4 regions of the Kitasatospora sp. NBC_00315 genome follow, and region 3 is predicted to be linked to each of the others. Evidence: riboswitches for the same ligand, from Rfam matches in the RefSeq annotation. Region 3 holds a riboswitch; each other region holds the start of a gene.
What was found. A riboswitch is a leader RNA that binds a small molecule or an ion and turns the genes downstream of it on or off. The one in region 3 is predicted to bind cyclic di-AMP.
Positions count from the first base shown of each region.

Region 1: linked by a shared signal. The riboswitch ahead of OG823_RS25360 (NlpC/P60 family protein) and the one ahead of OG823_RS05690 (transglycosylase family protein) in region 3 are both predicted to bind cyclic di-AMP.
Region 2: linked by a shared signal. The riboswitch ahead of OG823_RS05000 (peptidoglycan DD-metalloendopeptidase family protein) and the one ahead of OG823_RS05690 (transglycosylase family protein) in region 3 are both predicted to bind cyclic di-AMP.
Region 4: linked by a shared signal. The riboswitch ahead of OG823_RS13795 (transglycosylase family protein) and the one ahead of OG823_RS05690 (transglycosylase family protein) in region 3 are both predicted to bind cyclic di-AMP.

Region 1 is NZ_CP108025.1:6,082,682-6,086,847, forward strand. It holds gene OG823_RS25350 (NYN domain-containing protein) at 1-455, shown strand, start outside; gene OG823_RS25355 (NlpC/P60 family protein) at 710-1,738, shown strand; cyclic di-AMP (ydaO/yuaA leader) riboswitch at 2,150-2,322, shown strand; gene OG823_RS25360 (NlpC/P60 family protein) at 2,333-3,442, shown strand; gene OG823_RS25365 (NlpC/P60 family protein) at 3,682-4,166, shown strand, end outside.
Region 2 is NZ_CP108025.1:1,184,446-1,188,611, reverse strand. It holds gene OG823_RS05005 (MFS transporter) at 1-1,465, opposite strand, end outside; cyclic di-AMP (ydaO/yuaA leader) riboswitch at 1,769-1,947, shown strand; gene OG823_RS05000 (peptidoglycan DD-metalloendopeptidase family protein) at 1,951-3,003, shown strand; gene OG823_RS04995 (DHA2 family efflux MFS transporter permease subunit) at 3,197-4,166, opposite strand, start outside.
Region 3 is NZ_CP108025.1:1,355,386-1,359,551, reverse strand. It holds gene OG823_RS05695 (class I SAM-dependent methyltransferase) at 1-196, shown strand, start outside; gene OG823_RS05690 (transglycosylase family protein) at 354-1,652, opposite strand; cyclic di-AMP (ydaO/yuaA leader) riboswitch at 1,639-1,799, opposite strand; gene OG823_RS05685 (sirohydrochlorin chelatase) at 2,639-3,544, opposite strand; gene OG823_RS05680 (DUF397 domain-containing protein) at 4,061-4,166, shown strand, end outside.
Region 4 is NZ_CP108025.1:3,438,086-3,442,251, reverse strand. It holds gene OG823_RS13805 (SDR family NAD(P)-dependent oxidoreductase) at 1-25, opposite strand, end outside; gene OG823_RS13800 (cytochrome P450) at 171-1,478, shown strand; cyclic di-AMP (ydaO/yuaA leader) riboswitch at 1,689-1,858, shown strand; gene OG823_RS13795 (transglycosylase family protein) at 1,864-2,724, shown strand; gene eno (phosphopyruvate hydratase) at 3,013-4,166, shown strand, end outside.

The DNA.
Region 1 (4,166 bases), 4.7 Mb from region 3:
CCTCGCCGCACGACGTGGCCCGGCGGGCGCTGGCGGAGGACGATCCGGCGCTGCTGGACCAGTTGCTGGCGATCCCGCAGGTACATCTGCTGGTGGACGGCTACAACGTGACCAAGACCGGCTATCCGACCCTGCCGCTGGAGCAGCAGCGGATCCGGCTGCTCGGCGGCCTGGCGATGCTGGCGCAGCGCACCCAGGCGGAGGTCACCTGTGTCTTCGACGGCCAGGACCTGGACGTCCCGGTGATCCTGGCGCCGCCGCGCGGGGTCCGGGTGCGGTTCAGCCGTACCGGGGAGACCGCGGACGAGCTGATCCGCCGCCTGGTGCGGGCGGAGCCGCAGGGGCGTCCGGTGGTGGTGGTCTCCACCGACCGCGAGGTGGCCGACGGGGTGCGCGACGCGGGGGCCCGGCCGGTGGCGTCGATTCTGCTGCTCAACCGGCTGGCGCGGTCCTGAGACGTCCGGCCCCTCGGACCGTCGCGGGGCCGGTGCGCGGGCCCGGCGGGGGCGGGCGGGGGCGCCCGGAGTGACAGCTGGTCAGCGGCTTGGTGACGCGGGTGTGTGGGTCACGTGAAATCCCCGCCGGAGCTCCAGGTTCATGGTCCCGTGGGAGTGGCGGAAAGCTCTGATCTTCACTAGGGTCTGGCGTCAAACCTATTTCCGGATACTCACTCGTTCGGGTGAGTCCGCAGAAAGAAGGAGCGGGTCTTTTGGCCTCCCACCGCCGTCCTAAGCAGCCGAGCCGCGCACGGGTCTCCGTGCTCACCGCTGCGGCGGCGACCGCGGTCGCCCTCTCCGCCCAGATGAGTGCCCACGCCGCGCCGGCGCCCAAGAAAGAGGACGTCAAGGCGCAGGTCGACCAGCTCAACACGGAGCAGGAGCAGGCGGCGGAGCGGTACAACGGCGCCAAGGAGCGGGCCGACCAGCTGCGCAAGCAGGCGGACCAGCTGCAGGACCAGGTCGCGCGTGGCCAGGACCAGATGACCCACCTTCAGGCCGGTCTGGCCGAGGTGGCCGGCGAGCAGTACCGCACCGGGGGCATCGACCCCTCCGTCCAGCTGATGCTCACCTCCGACCCCTCCGGCTACCTGGAGCAGGCGGCCAGCGTCCAGCAGGCCACCTCCAGCCAGGCGGACGCGCTCAAGGGCCTCCAGGACCAGCAGCGCCGCCTGGACCAGCAGAAGATCGAGGCCGCCGCCGTCCTCGCCTCGCTGGACGAGACCACCAAGGACCTGAACCAGGCCAAGGCGGACGTCAACAAGAAGCTCCAGGAGGCGAACGCGCTGCTGAGCCAGCTCAGCGCCTCCGACCGGGCCTCGATCACCCAGGGGGACGGCCGCGCCTCGCGCGACTCCGTCCGGGTCGACCTCTCCGCGCTCCCGCAGGCCGCCGGCTACGCCGGTGTCGCGGTCGCCAAGGCGATGAGCAAGCAGGGGTCGCCGTACGTCTGGGGCGCCACCGGCCCCAGCACCTTCGACTGCTCGGGCCTGATGGTGTGGGCCTACGGCCAGGCCGGGGTCTCGCTGCCGCGTACCTCCCAGGAGCAGGGCAACGTCGGCGCCCGGGTCCCCTCGCTCGCGGACGCCCAGCCCGGCGACCTGATCGTCTACGGCAGCGACCGGCACCACGTGGCGATGTACATCGGCAACGGGCTGGTCGTGCACGCACCGCACACCGGTGACGTGGTGAAGGTGATGAAGGCGGACGCCATGCCGATCAACACCATCCGCCGGGTCTGACGCACCGGGAGGCGCCCGGTGCCGGGCGCCCCGGGCCTCTCCCGCTCGGCCCCTGCGGGCCGGCCGCCCTCGGTCGCGGCGAGCGGACAACGCCCGCATAACGGACATTTGCTGACCGTTCGCCACATCCAACACGCCCGAACCCGGGGAAATCGTTCTGTGATCTGGAACACCCCCGGCCGGCGCTCCGTGTGACCAGCTGATGAAAAACAATCAGCCCTCCGTGGGATTCCGGTCACGGATGGTCATATGTGCCACCGAACTCGGCCGTCATTCCAACTTTTTTCCTACAACGATTTGAACGGATCACGGTTTCGTTACTAGGGTCATGCCTCGAACCACCGCACAGTCGATCACCCAGTCCGGGTGGCGGCGGGGGTTACCGCCGAGTCCGCGAAACAGCCGGGCAGTCAACTGCTCACGGGGAAGCCCCTGTGGGGGTGCTGTGGAACGGAGCCGGGGAACCATGTTCCTCGGGGTGAATCGGCGCCAGGTCGGCCGCGTGCGGCCGGTGAGGCGTCGTAGGGCATGTCTTCCAGCCCGAACCCGTCAGCTCACCCGGTAGGCGGACGTAGGAAGAAGGAGTCCGCCTTCGTGGCGTCCCATCGTCGTCCCAAGCCTGCCGGCCGTGCCCGCGTGTCGATCATGACCGCTGCTGCCGCCGCCGCCGTGGCCCTCTCCGCGCAGTCCGGCGCCCACGCCGACCCCGCGCCGACCAAGGACCAGGTCAAGGAGCAGGTCGACCAGCTCAACGAGCAGGCCGAGGTCGCCACCGAGCAGTTCAACGGTGCGCAGGCCAAGCAGCAGGAGCTGCAGAAGCAGGTCGGTGACCTGCAGGACAGGGTGGCCCGTCAGCAGTCCCAGGTCACCGACCTGCAGGGCGGTCTGGCCGAGATCGCGGCGGAGCAGTACCGCAACGGCGGCATCTCGCCCACCGTCCAGCTGATGCTCTCCAGCAGCCCGGACAACTTCCTGACCCAGGCCGGTTCGCTCAACCAGGTCGGCGACTCGCAGAGCAGCGCGCTCAAGGAGCTCCAGGCTCAGCAGCGCAAGCTCGACCAGGACAAGTCCGAGGCGCAGGGCAAGCTCGCCGAGCTGGACTCCACCACCCAGCAGCTCAAGGCCAGCAAGGACGAGGTCCAGGGCAAGCTGGCCAAGGCCACCGAACTGCTCAACACGCTGACCGAGCAGGAGCGCCAGGCCCTGCGCGCCGCCGAGGCCAAGTCCGCCGCGGACGCCAAGGCGCAGGCCGACGCCGCCAAGGCCAACACCGACCGCGCCTCGCGCGACAGCGGCCGCAGCTCGCTCAGCGCCTCCACCGGCTCCGCGCCGGCCTCCTCCGTCCCGGCCAGTGGCCGTGCCGCCGCCGCCATCGCGGCCGCCGAGAGCAAGCTCGGTTCGCCGTACGTCTACGGCGCCACCGGCCCGAGCTCCTTCGACTGCTCGGGTCTGACCGGCTGGGCCTACGCCCAGGCGGGCGTCACGCTGCCGCGCACCTCGCAGGCGCAGGCCTCGGCCGGCACCCGGATCGGCACCAACATCGCCAACGCGCAGCCCGGCGACCTGATCATCTACTACAGCGGCATGACCCACGTGGGCCTCTACGTGGGCGGCGGCCAGATCATCCACGCCCCGCACACGGGCGCGGTGGTCCGCTACGAGTCCGCCACGGTGATGCCGATCGCGGCCATCGTGCGCATCTGACCTCCCGCCGAAGCGGCGGTACCGACAGGCCCGGCCCCCGATCCCCGGGGGGCCGGGCCTGCGGCTTTCCGGGGAGCCGAGTGGATGTCCGATTAGGGGTCAAATATTCGTGTTGAGAGGGGTTTGGACTCGGTCGCGCTGACTCGCTAACGTCTGCCACCTGGCCCCCGCACGGACGGCCGCCCAGCCCGGGCGGCGGCGGTGGCCGGGCCGCAGGAATGGAGCCGCGCCGTATGGCGATGCACCGTCACCAACTGCCAGGTGTGCACACACTGGTCCGCGCGCTGGTGCTCACCGCCGCCGCCAGTACCGCGCTCGGCGTGACGGCCGGCGGCAGCGCCTTCGCCAACCCGGGTGCCCCCGGTGGGCCGCCCGACCGCAACGATGTCAAGGCCCAGGTCGACCAGCTCTACGGCGAGGCCGAGCAGGCCTCGGAGAAGTACAACGCGGCCCAGGAGTACCAGCGCAGGCTGATCGCCGAGACCGGCGCGCTCCAGCAGCAGGTGGCGCTCGGGCAGGACGAGCTCAACCGGCTCCGCGGCGACCTCGCTGTGGTCGCGGGCGCCCAGTACCGGGCCGGTGGCATCGCGCCGACCGCCCAGCTGATGCTGGCCTCCGACCCGGCCGGCTACCTCTCCCGGGTGAGCAGCCTGGACCAGGCCGCCGAGCGGCAGAGCGACGCCCTGCGCGAGGTGGCCGACCACCAGCGCAGACTGGACCAGCG
Region 2 (4,166 bases), 170 kb from region 3:
TCGGCGGTCCGGTGGTTCCGCAGGTCCAGGCGCAGTCCGGCTCGGCGACCGGGTGGTCCTGCGGGGCCAGCACGTTGCCGCGGACGGTGGCCAGCGCCACCAGGCCCCCGGTGACCAGGAGCCCGGCGCAGATCGCCATCGCGCTGCGGAAGGCCGAGTCCACCGCGGCGGGCACCTGATACGCCTCGCCGCTCAGGCCGACGAGGGCCGGCAGCGCCGCCACCGCGAGCAGTCCGGCCGCGCGGGCGGCGGCGTTGTTGACGCCGCTGGCGATGCCGGCCCGGCGCACGTCGACCGCCGCCAGCACGGTCGCGGTGAGCGGCGCCACCAGCAGGACCATCCCGCAGCCCATGACGGTGGTGGCGGGCAGCACGTCCGTCCAGTACGAGGCGCCGGCGCCGATCCGCAGCATCAGCAGGACGCCCGCGGCGCAGATCATCGGACCGGCGACGAGCGGCAGCCGGGGGCCGATCCGTTTGCCCAGCCGCCCGGCCCGCGAGGAGAGCGCCAGCATCAGCACGGTGATCGGCAGCAGCGCGAGGCCGGAGGTCAGCGGTGTGAAACCGGAGACCGTCTGCAGCTGGACCACCAGGAGGAAGAACACCCCGCTGAAGGCGGCGTACACGCAGAGCGTGACCAGGTTCACCGAGGTGAACAGGCGCGAGGCGAACAGCTCCGGCGGGAGCATCGGGGCCGCGCGCCGGCGTTCGGTGACCACGAACGCGGCGCCGAGCAGCAGTCCGGCCGCGCCGGAGATCCAGACGGCGGGGGAGAGGCCCTCGCCCGCGGCCGTCAGCGCGTAGGTCACCCCGCCGAGGGCGAGCGCGGCGAGGACGGCGCCGAGCACGTCGAAACCGCCGGTGGCGCTCTCGTCCCGGCTCTCCGGGACGTGCCGCAGGGACACGGCCAGCACCACGGCGGCGAGCGGGACGTTGAGCAGGAAGATCCACCGCCAGCCGGGCCCGTCCACCAGCCAGCCGCCGAGGAAGGGGCCGACCGCCGCCGACACCCCGCCCAGCCCGGACCAGAGCCCGACCGCCGCCGAGCGGTCGTCGGGCCGGAAGACCGCCTGGAGCATGGCGAGGGAGCCGGGGGTGAGCAGGGCTCCGCCGATGCCCTGCAGGCCGCGCGCGGCGATCAGCACACCGACGTTCGGTGCCAGCGCGCACAGCGCCGAGGCCGCGGCGAACCAGGCGACGCCGATGAGGAAGACCCGGCGCCGTCCGTAGCGGTCGCCGAGTGCCCCGCCGAGCAGGATCAGCCCGGCGAGGCTCAGCAGATAGGCGTTGAGCGTCCACTGCAGGGCGGCGAGCGAGGCGCCGAGATCGGCGCCGATCCGGGGGAGTGCGACGTTGACGACGGTGCCGTCGAGCATCGCCATGCTGGAGCCCAGGACGGTCGCCAGCACCACCCAGCGCCCTTGTGCGGTGCCGAGTGCCAGGGTGCCCGCGCCGTCGGTTCTCACGGCTCGATCCTGCGCTTCCGGGGCCCGCGTGACAAGGGTCACCAGCGGCGCGTCCGGGTGGTGGCCGAGCGTGTCCGGCCACCGACGCAGGGCCGAGAAAGTGACCGCAGGGCGGTGGATCAGTAGCGCAGTGCAATTGGATTGTGCACGTACTGCACAGTCGATCATTCGGAGAGTCACTGAATTTCCTGGGATTCCCGTGAAATTCCGGTGCCAAACGTGATCGGGATTGATTTGCCCGGGCCGATGGGCTTTGCTTCAGCGACCGCCCGGCCAATGTCCGGGTGGGCCCACCGGGTGGAACGCCTAGTCCTGCCGCTGCCCGGGGGCTTCGAACGAACTCTGCACGGCAGGAGTGGGGGACCCACAGGTAAGTCGCCGGCCCGGGATTCCGGGACGGCTCGGGGTGAAGCCGCGCTTGCGGCCGGGCAACTCCAGCCCGAACCCGACAGCTCACCTCGCAGGCGTCGGAGAGGAAATACCCCATGCCCGCACAGGCAAACAACCGTGTCAGCCGTCTCGCCCGCATCGGCATCGCCACCGGCGTGACCGGCGCCGTCTTCGCCCTCCCCCTGGTGACCGCCGTCAGCGCCCAGGCCCACGAGGTGCCGGCCGCCAAGTCCCAGCAGAAGTCGGCCACCTGGACCGGTGCCACCAGCACCGACGCCGTCGCCGTCGCCGCGAAGACCGCCGCCCCGGCCGCCGCTCCGGCCGCTGCCGCGGCTCCGGCCGCCGCCGTCGAGGTGAGCTACAAGGTCATCGGCGGGGACACCCTGTCGAAGATCGCCGCCGCCCAGAACGTCACCGGCGGGTGGCACGCCCTGTACGACAGCAACCGCCAGGTCATCGGGTCCAACCCGAACCTGATCTTCCCCGGCCAGAAGCTGGTCGTCGGCAGCAAGGCCGCCGCCGCCCAGGCCCCGGCCGCCGCGGCCCCCAAGGTCTCGCAGGACTCCGCGCCGGCCGCGAAGCCCGCCCCGAGCGCCAAGGCCGCCCCGAGCGCCAAGGCCACCCCGGCCCCGGCTCCGAAGGTGACGCAGGCTCCGAAGGCCACCCAGGCCCCGAAGCCCGCCGCCGCCGCGCCGACCACCACCGCTGCCGCCCCCAAGGCCGCCGTGACCAGCAACTCCTCCGGCTACACCGCCCCGGTGGCCAACCCGCACCTGGGTACCGCCTACGGCGTGCCCGGCTCCATGTGGGCCAGCGGCCACCACACCGGCGCCGACTTCGTCGCCTCCACCGGCACCCCGCTGAAGGCCGTCGCGGCCGGGACCGTGGTCAAGGCCGGCCCCGGCGGCGCCTACGGCAACGAGGTCGAGATCAAGCTCGCCGACGGCAAGTACGCCCAGTACGCGCACCTGTCCTCGATCGGCGTCAAGATCGGCCAGACCGTGACCGTCGGTCAGCAGATCGGCCTCTCCGGTGCGACCGGCAACGTGACCGGCCCGCACCTGCACTTCGAGATCCGCACCGGCTCGGAGTACGGCTCGGACATCGACCCGATCGCGTACCTGCGCGCGCACGGCGTCAGCATCTGACACCCGGTCCGGCCCCTCGGGCCGTACCACCGCGGTAACGCATGACACCGGTCGGGCCGGCAGCGAACGCTCATCGCTGCGGGCCCGACCAGTCGGCGTTTCCGGGGCACCCGCCGTCCATCGGTCACCCTCGGCGCCCGGCCCCTCGACGCCCCGGCCGGGGCGAAGGCGCCCGGCCTCGGGCGGCCGGTTCTCAGGCGGGCACCCGTTCGTCGTGCTGGTCGTCCTCGAAGAGGCGGGCCGCGATGGATTCGACGGCGCGGTCCAGACGGGCGCGGTCGGTGGGGTCGGTGACGTCCCAGTCGTCCAGGTGGTGGTCGAGCCAGCGCCGCCAGGCCTCGGCCAACCGGTCGACCTCGCGCTGACCCGCCGGCGTGAGGGTGAGCCGGTCGCCGTCGCTCTCGGCGTACCCGGCGCCCAGGGTCCGTTCGGCGGCGGGCCGCAGCACCTCCTCGGGCATGTGGTGCGCCGCCGCGATCGCGCTCAGCACGGCGCCGCCCTGCAGGCGGGTGCGCCAGTAGATCTGACCGAGCATCCACGCCTGCTCCGGCGCGGCCGCGCTGCCGGAGTCGGCCAGCAGGCGCCGACCGACCTCGGGGCGGCCCTTGGTCCGGCGCAGCACGTTGGCCAGTGCCCGCTCCAGCTGCTTGTCCGCGTCCGCGCTGTCGGGCGCCCCGAAGCCCTCGCCCATGTCCGAGGCGCCGGCCCGGGCGCTGTCGCGCAGGGGGACCTCCTTGAGGAACCAGGCGACCACGAAGCCGACCAGGGCGACCGGCACCACCCACTGGAAGACGTAGTTGATGGTGTCGGCGTACGCGTCGATGAACGGCAGCGCCTGCGCCTCGGGCAGCGCGCGCAGACCCGCGGGGCTCTGGACCGCCTCCGGCGGGACCCCCGGCGACTGGGCGAAGGCCTGCTCCAGGTTGGGCCCGAGCCGGTTGTTGAACAGGGTGCCGAAGACGGCCGTGCCGAACGAGCTGCCGAGCGTACGGAAGAAGGTCACGCCCGAGGTCGCGGTGCCCAGTTCGTGGTAGGGGACGGTGTTCTGGACGGCGATGGTGAGGACCTGCATCGCCAGGCCGATGCCGAGCCCCAGGATGAACATGTAGAGGGACTCCAGCCACGTCCCGGTCGAGCGGTCCATCGTCGACATCAGATAGAGG
Region 3 (4,166 bases):
TCCGGGCTCGGCGGCGTCGATGTGGGTCTGGGAGATGCCGCAGGACCCGGTCGGCTGGCTGGACGGCCTGGGCTGGGAGGCGGAGACCTTCACCCTGCGTGAGCGTGCCGCGGCCTACGGGCGCCCGGTGCTCGGCCCGTCGCAGCAGGACGAGGGCGCCGGCGGACTGGTCTCGGCGGTGCGCGCGGCGCACTGAGCATCTCGAAGGCCGGCCCCCGCGGTTGACGGGGGCCGGCCTTCGACCGTCCGTCGTTCCTGCGGGTACGGCGACGCCGCCGCCCCTGGGAGGAGCGGTGGGCTCCTCCCAGGGGCGGCGGCGTACGTGCCGTGCTGTCGCGCGTGGTGCTACCGGATCAGATCCGGCCCGCGAAGTCCGGCGCCCAGTTGGCGACGGTCATGGTGCGGACACCGGCGCTGGGGTTGGCGGCCTCGACGTAGCTGCCGTTGCCGGTGTAGATCGCGACGTGGTAGACGCCCGAGTCGCTGCCGTTGTTGGACCAGAACAGCAGGTCGCCCGGCTGCAGGTTGTCCAGCGAGACGTGGGTGGTGGCGGCGGCCTGGTCGGCGGCCACCCGCGGGATGGAGATGCCGGCCGCGCGGAACGCCGCCTGGGTCAGGCCGGAGCAGTCCCAGCCGCCGTTGCCGGTGCCACCGTAGATGTACGCCTGGCCGACCTTGGACTCCGCGAAGGAGACCGCGGCGGCCATGCTGCCGGTGGCGGCCTGCGTGGTGGTCGTGGTGGAGGCGGTGGTGGCGGTGGTGGCCGTGTCGGTGGCCGACGAGGAGGCCGCGGGGGCCGTGGTGGTCTTCGCGGCGGACGAGTCGGTCGACTTCGAGCGGTTGAACCAGTCGAACTTCTTGCCCGAGGTGTCGGTGGCCGAGCTCTTGGTGGCCGTGCCGGCACCGCCGAGGGCCAGGTGCTGGCCCGGGTAGATGGTGTCGGCGCCGTTGGTCAGGACGGACTTGTTGAGCTCGTACAGACGCTCCCAGCCACCCTGGACGTGGTTCTTGTCGGCGATGGAGGAGAGCCAGTCGCCGGCGATCACGGTGTAGGTGCGGGTGCTGTCGCCCGAGCCGCTCTTCTGCGACCAGGACTTGTCGCCCGACCAGGAGTTGCCCGACGCGGAGCCGGTGGAGGAGGAGCTGTCGGAGGTGGAGCCGTCGGACGCGGCCGGAGTCGAGGCGGCCGGGGCCTGGGTCGCCGGGGCGGCCGGCGTGGTGGTGGCCGGGGCGCCGGTGTCGACGGCGGCGGGTGCGCCACCGGCGGTCAGGCCCGCCTGGACGGAGCAGACCGGCCAGGCGCCGGGGCCCTGGGAGGCGAGCACCTTCTCGGCGATCGCGATCTGCTGGTCCTTGGTGGCCAGGTTGGCCTGGGACGCGAAGGCGGTGCCGCCGAACTCGGCCCAGGTGCTGGAGGTGAACTGGAGGCCGCCGTAGAAGCCGTTACCGGTGTTGATGCTCCAGTCGCCGCTGCTCTCGCACTGCGCGACCTTGTCCCAGGTGGCGACCGAGGCGGCGTTCGCCGAGCCGGCGGTGAGGCAGGGGATCGTGAGACCGACGCCGGCGACGCCGACAGCGGCGATCAGACGACGGGTGCGGCCGGACATGCGGGTGCCGTTGGTGGTCAGCATGAAGACGTGTTCCTCTCCCACGCCTGCGAGGTGAGCTGTCGGATTCGGGCTGGAGTTGCCCGGCCGTGCTGAGCACGGCTTCACCCCTAGCCCTGAACCGGTGCTGGACCGGTCCGGGGCGGCTTACCTGGGTCCCCCGCGCCTGCCGTGGTGCGGTGTTCGCGCTGCCAGCGCATCCGACGGCAGGCCTCGGCGTTGCGGATGAACTGGGTTCGTGTGACCACGAACGGGGAGCACGTTAAGCAGACTTAAGTTCAAACTGCAAACATGTGTGACGCTCCTCACGCAGCCTTCACGAACTGCGCGGGTCCGGATCCATCATGATCACATAACGCCCGTTTCGGGCAAAGTCCTTGCCCTCGGCGGGATCTGCCGACCCTTCAGGGAGCCCCGGGGGTGCGCCGGCCGGCCGGTGGGAGGGTACGGAACCACGGGCCGCGAAGGCCCGCAACCGGAGCGGTGCGAGTCGGCTTTCGGGACCAAGGGCCCTGCGGCGCAATCTGGTACAACGCGACAGACCTGGATGAAGCGGCCTTACCGGACACTTCGGGGCGTTCGGTGTCGGATCGCACCGAGGTGCTCCCGGCCTGCGGTCGCCGACATGGTGATCGTCGACGGGGGGCGGGTCGACCGCCCATCGGACATCAGGGACATAAAGTGCCAAAGGGCATCACATGCCGTCGTCGTGGCCGAGTTGAGCCCCGGTCACTGGAGCCCCGGTCACCGGAGCCCGGTCACCGGAGTGCCGCGCGCGCGTCCCGGGCGGTCGTCCGGCGCTGCCGCGTGGCCGGGCGTGCGGCGCGAGCCCGGCGGGCCCGGGCCCGCGGATCCGTGGCACGGGGACGGGGCGGAGCGGGGGCCGCAGTGGGCGGGCCCGGGGCCCCAGGGCCAGGGGGCGCGGAAGGGCGTTCGCTCCGGCTGCCGGCCGGGGCCCGAGCCGCCGACGCGACAGGGCCCCGGAGCAGCTCCGGGGCCCTGTCGCGCGGTGTGCTTCGTACGGAGTCGTGCTACTCCGCGACCTGCTCGTCGGCCCGGTCGTGCTCGGGCTCCTGCTCCCGGGCCTGCTCCGCCTCGGTCAGTGCGACCTCCAGGGCGGACAGGTACGTGGAGGCGATCAGCTGGCCGACCGTCGGGTAGGCGCCGAGCGGCGCGGCGCTCGGGCAGCCGGTCTCCTCGGCGGCCGTGGCGAGCAGCTCGGTGTCGGCCTCCGGCCCGATCACCAGCGGGGCCAGCGCGGGCCGCTGCGAGCCGGTGGCGCGCAGGTGGTCGACGGCCGCGGCCACCGAGCCGGGGACGTCGAGCGCGGCGGCGACGACCGGCACGGCGAGCCGCGCGGCCAGCAGCACGCCGGTGATCTCGGCCGCGGCTGCGGCCTCCTCGCCGCCGACGGTGGTGAGGACCACGCCGTCCGCCGCGGTGGTGATGGCGAACAGCCGGGCCCGGTCGGCACGGGCGAGCCCGGCCTCGGACAGCCGTACGTGGACGGCCTCGGCCAGCAGCGGGTGCGGACCGAGCACGTCGGTGACGGTGGCGCCCCGCTCCGCGGCCAGGCGGTGCAGGCCGGCGAGGAAGCCGTGCGGGCCGGGCAGCAGCGGCACCACGATGGGTGCGGGGAGACCGGCGGCGAGGGCCTGGCCGATCAGGTCGCCCACGCCGGGGCCGGTGGCCTCGCCGGACGCGTTCGGCAGGTAGGCGGCGGCGGCCTCGACGCCGGACTGCTCACTGCGGACGATCGAGAGGAGTTCGTCGACCACGGGGCGCGACTCGGGCCCTTCGGCTGCCGGCACGGCCAGCACCAGGGGCGGGGAACCGACCGGGATCTCGGGGCGCTCGGGTCGACGATGGCGCCCCCGCGCACGGGAGCCTGGAGTGCGGACGGGCAGTGGCGCGCCCGGGATGGCTGCGGTGCTCATGGCGGAGATCGTAGGACATCGGCCGGGCAGAGTCGCAGTCGGCTACCGATATCGGACAGCCCGCATGACGTCATATCGGTCAGAGAGTGACAAACCGTGCCACGTATTCACGTCTGCTCCCCGATGCCCTCACAGCCTTCGGGGGGATCGCGGTGCGAAGTGACATGTATCACACACATTCCGGCGACTGACTGTGGGTCACGGGGACACGACTCCCGGCAGCCGAAGATCAACATTATGCGGGGGTGCGCCTACGGGCGGTTATGGCGCGGGTCTGGATTCGGTCAAGTTTGTCCGCTTACGTACCGTCAATCGATCGACATGCCCGGCGGTTGCACCGACATCCGGCGTTCCTCGTGCACCTGCACCGTCCCGTGCTGATGCACGTGCACTGGAGCTATCATCACGTCAAAGTGAGGCGGGTGCCGGGCCGGCAGGGGAGCCGGGCCGGTCGATCGCGGCCTTCGGGCCGTACGCCGAGCTGGACGACCACTCCGGTTATTTCGGGAGACTTCAATGCACCACACGTACAACGGCATGGCGGCTGCGGACCTCGACGGAGTGGTCTGGCAGAAGAGCCGGCACAGCAATTCCCAGGGCAACTGCGTGGAGTTCGCCGCGC
Region 4 (4,166 bases), 2.1 Mb from region 3:
CCACCACTGCCCCGGTTACCCGCACGGTGCGCTCCTCCCTGTGGGCGACACCGCACGGCGCCCACCAAAGACATGTCGGAGGATCCTAGGCACGTCACGACCCTCTGCGACAGGGATTACCCATCAGGTGACCAGGCTCACGCCTTCGGCCCACCGGATACCGTCGGGACATGCCTGTTCAGCCGCACACCGACCAGCCCGAACCGCAGCGCTCCGGTGGGGCGCCCGCCCAGCCGCCCCTGTTCACGTGGGAGTTCGCCGCCGATCCGTACCCCGCTTACGCGTGGTTGCGCGAGCACGCCCCCGTGCACCGCACGACCCTCCCCAGCGGGGTGGAGGCCTGGCTGGTCACCCGGTACGCGGACGCCCGACAGGCGTTGGCCGACGGCCGGCTCTCCAAGAATCCCGCCCATCACAGCGAGCAGGCGCACCGCACGGGCCGGGTGGGCATTCCGGGGGAGCGGCAGGCGGACCTCATGACGCACCTGCTCAACATCGACCCGCCGGACCACACCCGGTTGCGCCGACTGGTCTCCAAGGCGTTCACCCCGCGCCGGGTGGCCGAGTTCGGACCGAGGGTCCAGCAGCTGACCGACCGCCTGCTCGACTCCTTCGCGGCGCGCGGATCGGCCGATCTGATCCACGAGTTCGCCTTCCCCCTCCCCATCTACGCGATCTGCGACCTGCTGGGGGTTCCTCCGGAGGACCAGGACGACTTCCGCGACTGGGCCGCGATGATGATCCGGCACGGCGGCGGCCCGCGCGGCGGGGTGGCCAGGGCGGTGAAGCGGATCCGGGCGTACCTGCTGGAGCTGATCCACCGCAAGCGGGCCGATCTCGGGGACGACCTGATCTCCGATCTGATCCGGGCGAGCGACCACGGGGAGCACCTCACCGAGAACGAGGCCGCGGCGATGTGCTTCGTCCTCCTCTTCGCGGGATTCGAGACGACGATCAACCTGATCGGCAACGGCATGTACGCGCTGTTCCGGAACCCGGGGCAGCTCGATCTGCTCCAGGGCTCCCTCGCGCGTGGCGAGCGCGGGCTGCTGGAGACCGGGATCGAGGAGCTGCTCCGCTACGACGGTCCGGTGGAGCTGGCCACCTGGCGGTTCGCCACCGAGCCGCTGGCCATCGGCGGGGTGGACATCCCGGTGGGTGATCCGGTGCTGGTGGTGCTGGCGGCGGCCGACCGCGACCCGGCCCGGTTCGCCGACGAGAACACGCTCGACCTCGCCCGCAAGGACAACCCGCACCTGGGGTTCGGTCACGGCATCCACTACTGCATCGGCGCCCCGCTGGCCCGACTGGAGGGGCAGGCCGCGCTGGCGACGCTGCTGACCCGGCTGCCCGATCTGCGCCTCGCGGCGGATCCGGCCGATCTGCGCTGGCGCGGTGGCCTGATCATGCGCGGACTGCGGGAACTGCCGATCGAATTCACGCCGGAGAAGGCGTCGGATCCGGTCGACTCGCCCTGACGGCGTGTCGGACAGAACCGGTCATGGGCGGTCAGAAGGCGTATCAATCCGTACATATGGGTGTGGTTTGTAGACGATCCAATGCTTGTCGTAATTTCCGCGTGATGTGAGCGATATGAGCTTGTGATTGATCTGAGGATCTGTCTACTCTCCCTGCAGTTCGCAGCTGCGAGCCCCGTGCGCGGAACGCCGAGTCCTGCCCGCCGCGCCTCCGGGAAACCGACCAGACCCTCGGGCAGGGGCGGGGGACCCAGGTTTTTCTGCCGTTCCCCACGGCTTGGGGTGAAGCCGCCCTAGCAGGATCGTTCCTGCGACCGGCGGCCGGGCCACCTCCCGGTCCGAACCCGACAGCTCACCTCGCAGGCGTGCGGAGAGGGACATCCTCATGCTGTTCGTTGGTAACGGTCGTCACCGTCGTCGTACCCGGACCGAGAAGGTCATCGCCGTGGCGGGCGTGGCCGGCATCGGCCTCTCGATGCCGCTCCTCACCGCCACCGGCGCCCACGCGGCCCCCGTCACCATCTGGGACAAGGTGGCCCAGTGCGAGAGCGGCGGGAACTGGAGCATCAACACCGGCAACGGGTACTACGGCGGGCTGCAGTTCAGTCAGAGCACCTGGAAGGCCTACGGCGGCGGCCAGTACGCCCCACAGGCGCACCGGGCCAGTAAGGGGCAGCAGATCTCGGTCGCGGAGAAGGTGCTCGCCGCGCAGGGGCCCGGCGCCTGGCCGGTCTGCTCGGGCAAGGCCGGCCTGCGCAAGGGCGGCCCGGCCGCCCAGGCCGACACCTCCGACTCCGTCACCGAGTCCTCCTCCGCGGAGTCCTCGGCCGACTCCCGCTCGGCCGACTCCCGCTCGGCCGCCGCGCCGCCGGGGGCGGACCGGTCGGACGACACGGCCGACCGGAACCCCGACTTCACCGGCCGTACGGGCTGGGACGCGGACGCCCGGGTCTTCTGGTACCAGGACAACGGCGACTGGTACTGGACCAGCCACCGCAGCGTCTACGACCAGTACGCGGGCGCCGCCGCGCAGGCCGCCCCGCAGGCCGCGGCCGCCACGGCCACCGCTCCCGTCACCGGCGGCCGGAGCTACACCGTGCAGAGCGGCGACACCCTCGGTTCCATCGCCGGCGGCCAGGGCGTGGCCGGCGGCTGGAGCGCGCTGTACGACGGCAACCGTCCGGTCGTCGGCGGCGACCCGGACCTCATCGTGCCGGGTCAGGTCCTGGATCTCGGGCGGGCCTGACCCCCGGTCCGGGCCCGCCCGCGCGCGGGCCCGGGCCGGGCGGGCCGCCCGAGAGGCGGGTGCGGCGGTCGTACATATCCGGTACGGCCCCCTTCGTTCTGCTCTGGGTGCATCCCGCGCGGCATCCAGGTGAACTACTGACGGGTAGCCGGGCCACACCCTGAGACGGGACCCGGGCCGACGTGGCCCAGCGAGCCCTTGCGGTTAGGCTCTGGTCGTAACGACTCCGCAATCATCCGCAGACACCACAACAGTTTGCGGGTACCTGCTTCCGCTAGGAGATGCCTCGTGCCGTCCATTGATGTCGTCGTAGCCCGTGAGATTCTCGACTCGCGTGGCAACCCCACGGTCGAGGTCGAGGTCGGTCTCGACGACGGCAGCACCGGCCGTGCCGCTGTCCCCTCGGGCGCCTCGACCGGTGCTTTCGAGGCGCTGGAGCTGCGTGACGGTGACAAGAACCGCTACTTCGGCAAGGGCGTGGAGAAGGCCGTTCTGGCCGTCATCGAGCAGATCGGCCCGGAGCTGGTCGGCTACGACGCCACCGAGCAGCGCCTGATCGACCAGGCCATGCTCGACCTGGACGCCACCCCGGACAAGTCCTCGCTCGGCGCCAACGCCATCCTGGGCGTCTCGCTGGCCGTCGCGCACGCCGCCTCCGAGGCCTCGGACCTGCCGCTGTTCCGCTACCTCGGCGGCCCGAACGCGCACGTCCTGCCCGTCCCGATGATGAACATCCTCAACGGCGGCTCGCACGCGGACTCCAACGTCGACATCCAGGAGTTCATGATCGCTCCGATCGGCGCGGAGTCCTTCTCCGAGGCCGTCCGCTGGGGCGTCGAGGTCTACCACACGCTCAAGGGCGTCCTGAAGGAGCGCGGCCTCTCCACCGGCCTCGGCGACGAGGGCGGCTTCGCCCCGAACCTGGAGAGCAACCGCGAGGCGCTCGACCTCATCGTCGAGGCCATCAAGAAGGCCGGCTACGTGCCCGGCAAGGACGTCGCGCTGGCGCTCGACGTCGCCGCCTCCGAGTTCTACAAGGACGGCGCCTACCAGTTCGAGGGCAAGGGCCTTTCCTCGGCCGAGCTCATCGACTACTACGCCGAGCTGGTCGCCGCCTACCCGCTGGTCTCCATCGAGGACCCGCTGGACGAGCAGGACTGGGACGGCTGGAAGGCCATGACCGTCAAGCTCGGTGACAAGGTCCAGCTGGTCGGCGACGACCTGTTCGTCACCAACCCGACCCGCCTCGCCCGCGGCATCGAGACCGGCACCGCCAACGCGCTGCTGGTGAAGGTCAACCAGATCGGCTCGCTCACCGAGACCCTGGACGCCGTCGAGCTGGCCCAGCGCAACGGCTACCGCTGCATGATGTCGCACCGCTCCGGTGAGACCGAGGACGTCACCATCGCGGACCTCGCCGTCGCCACCAACTGCGGCCAGAT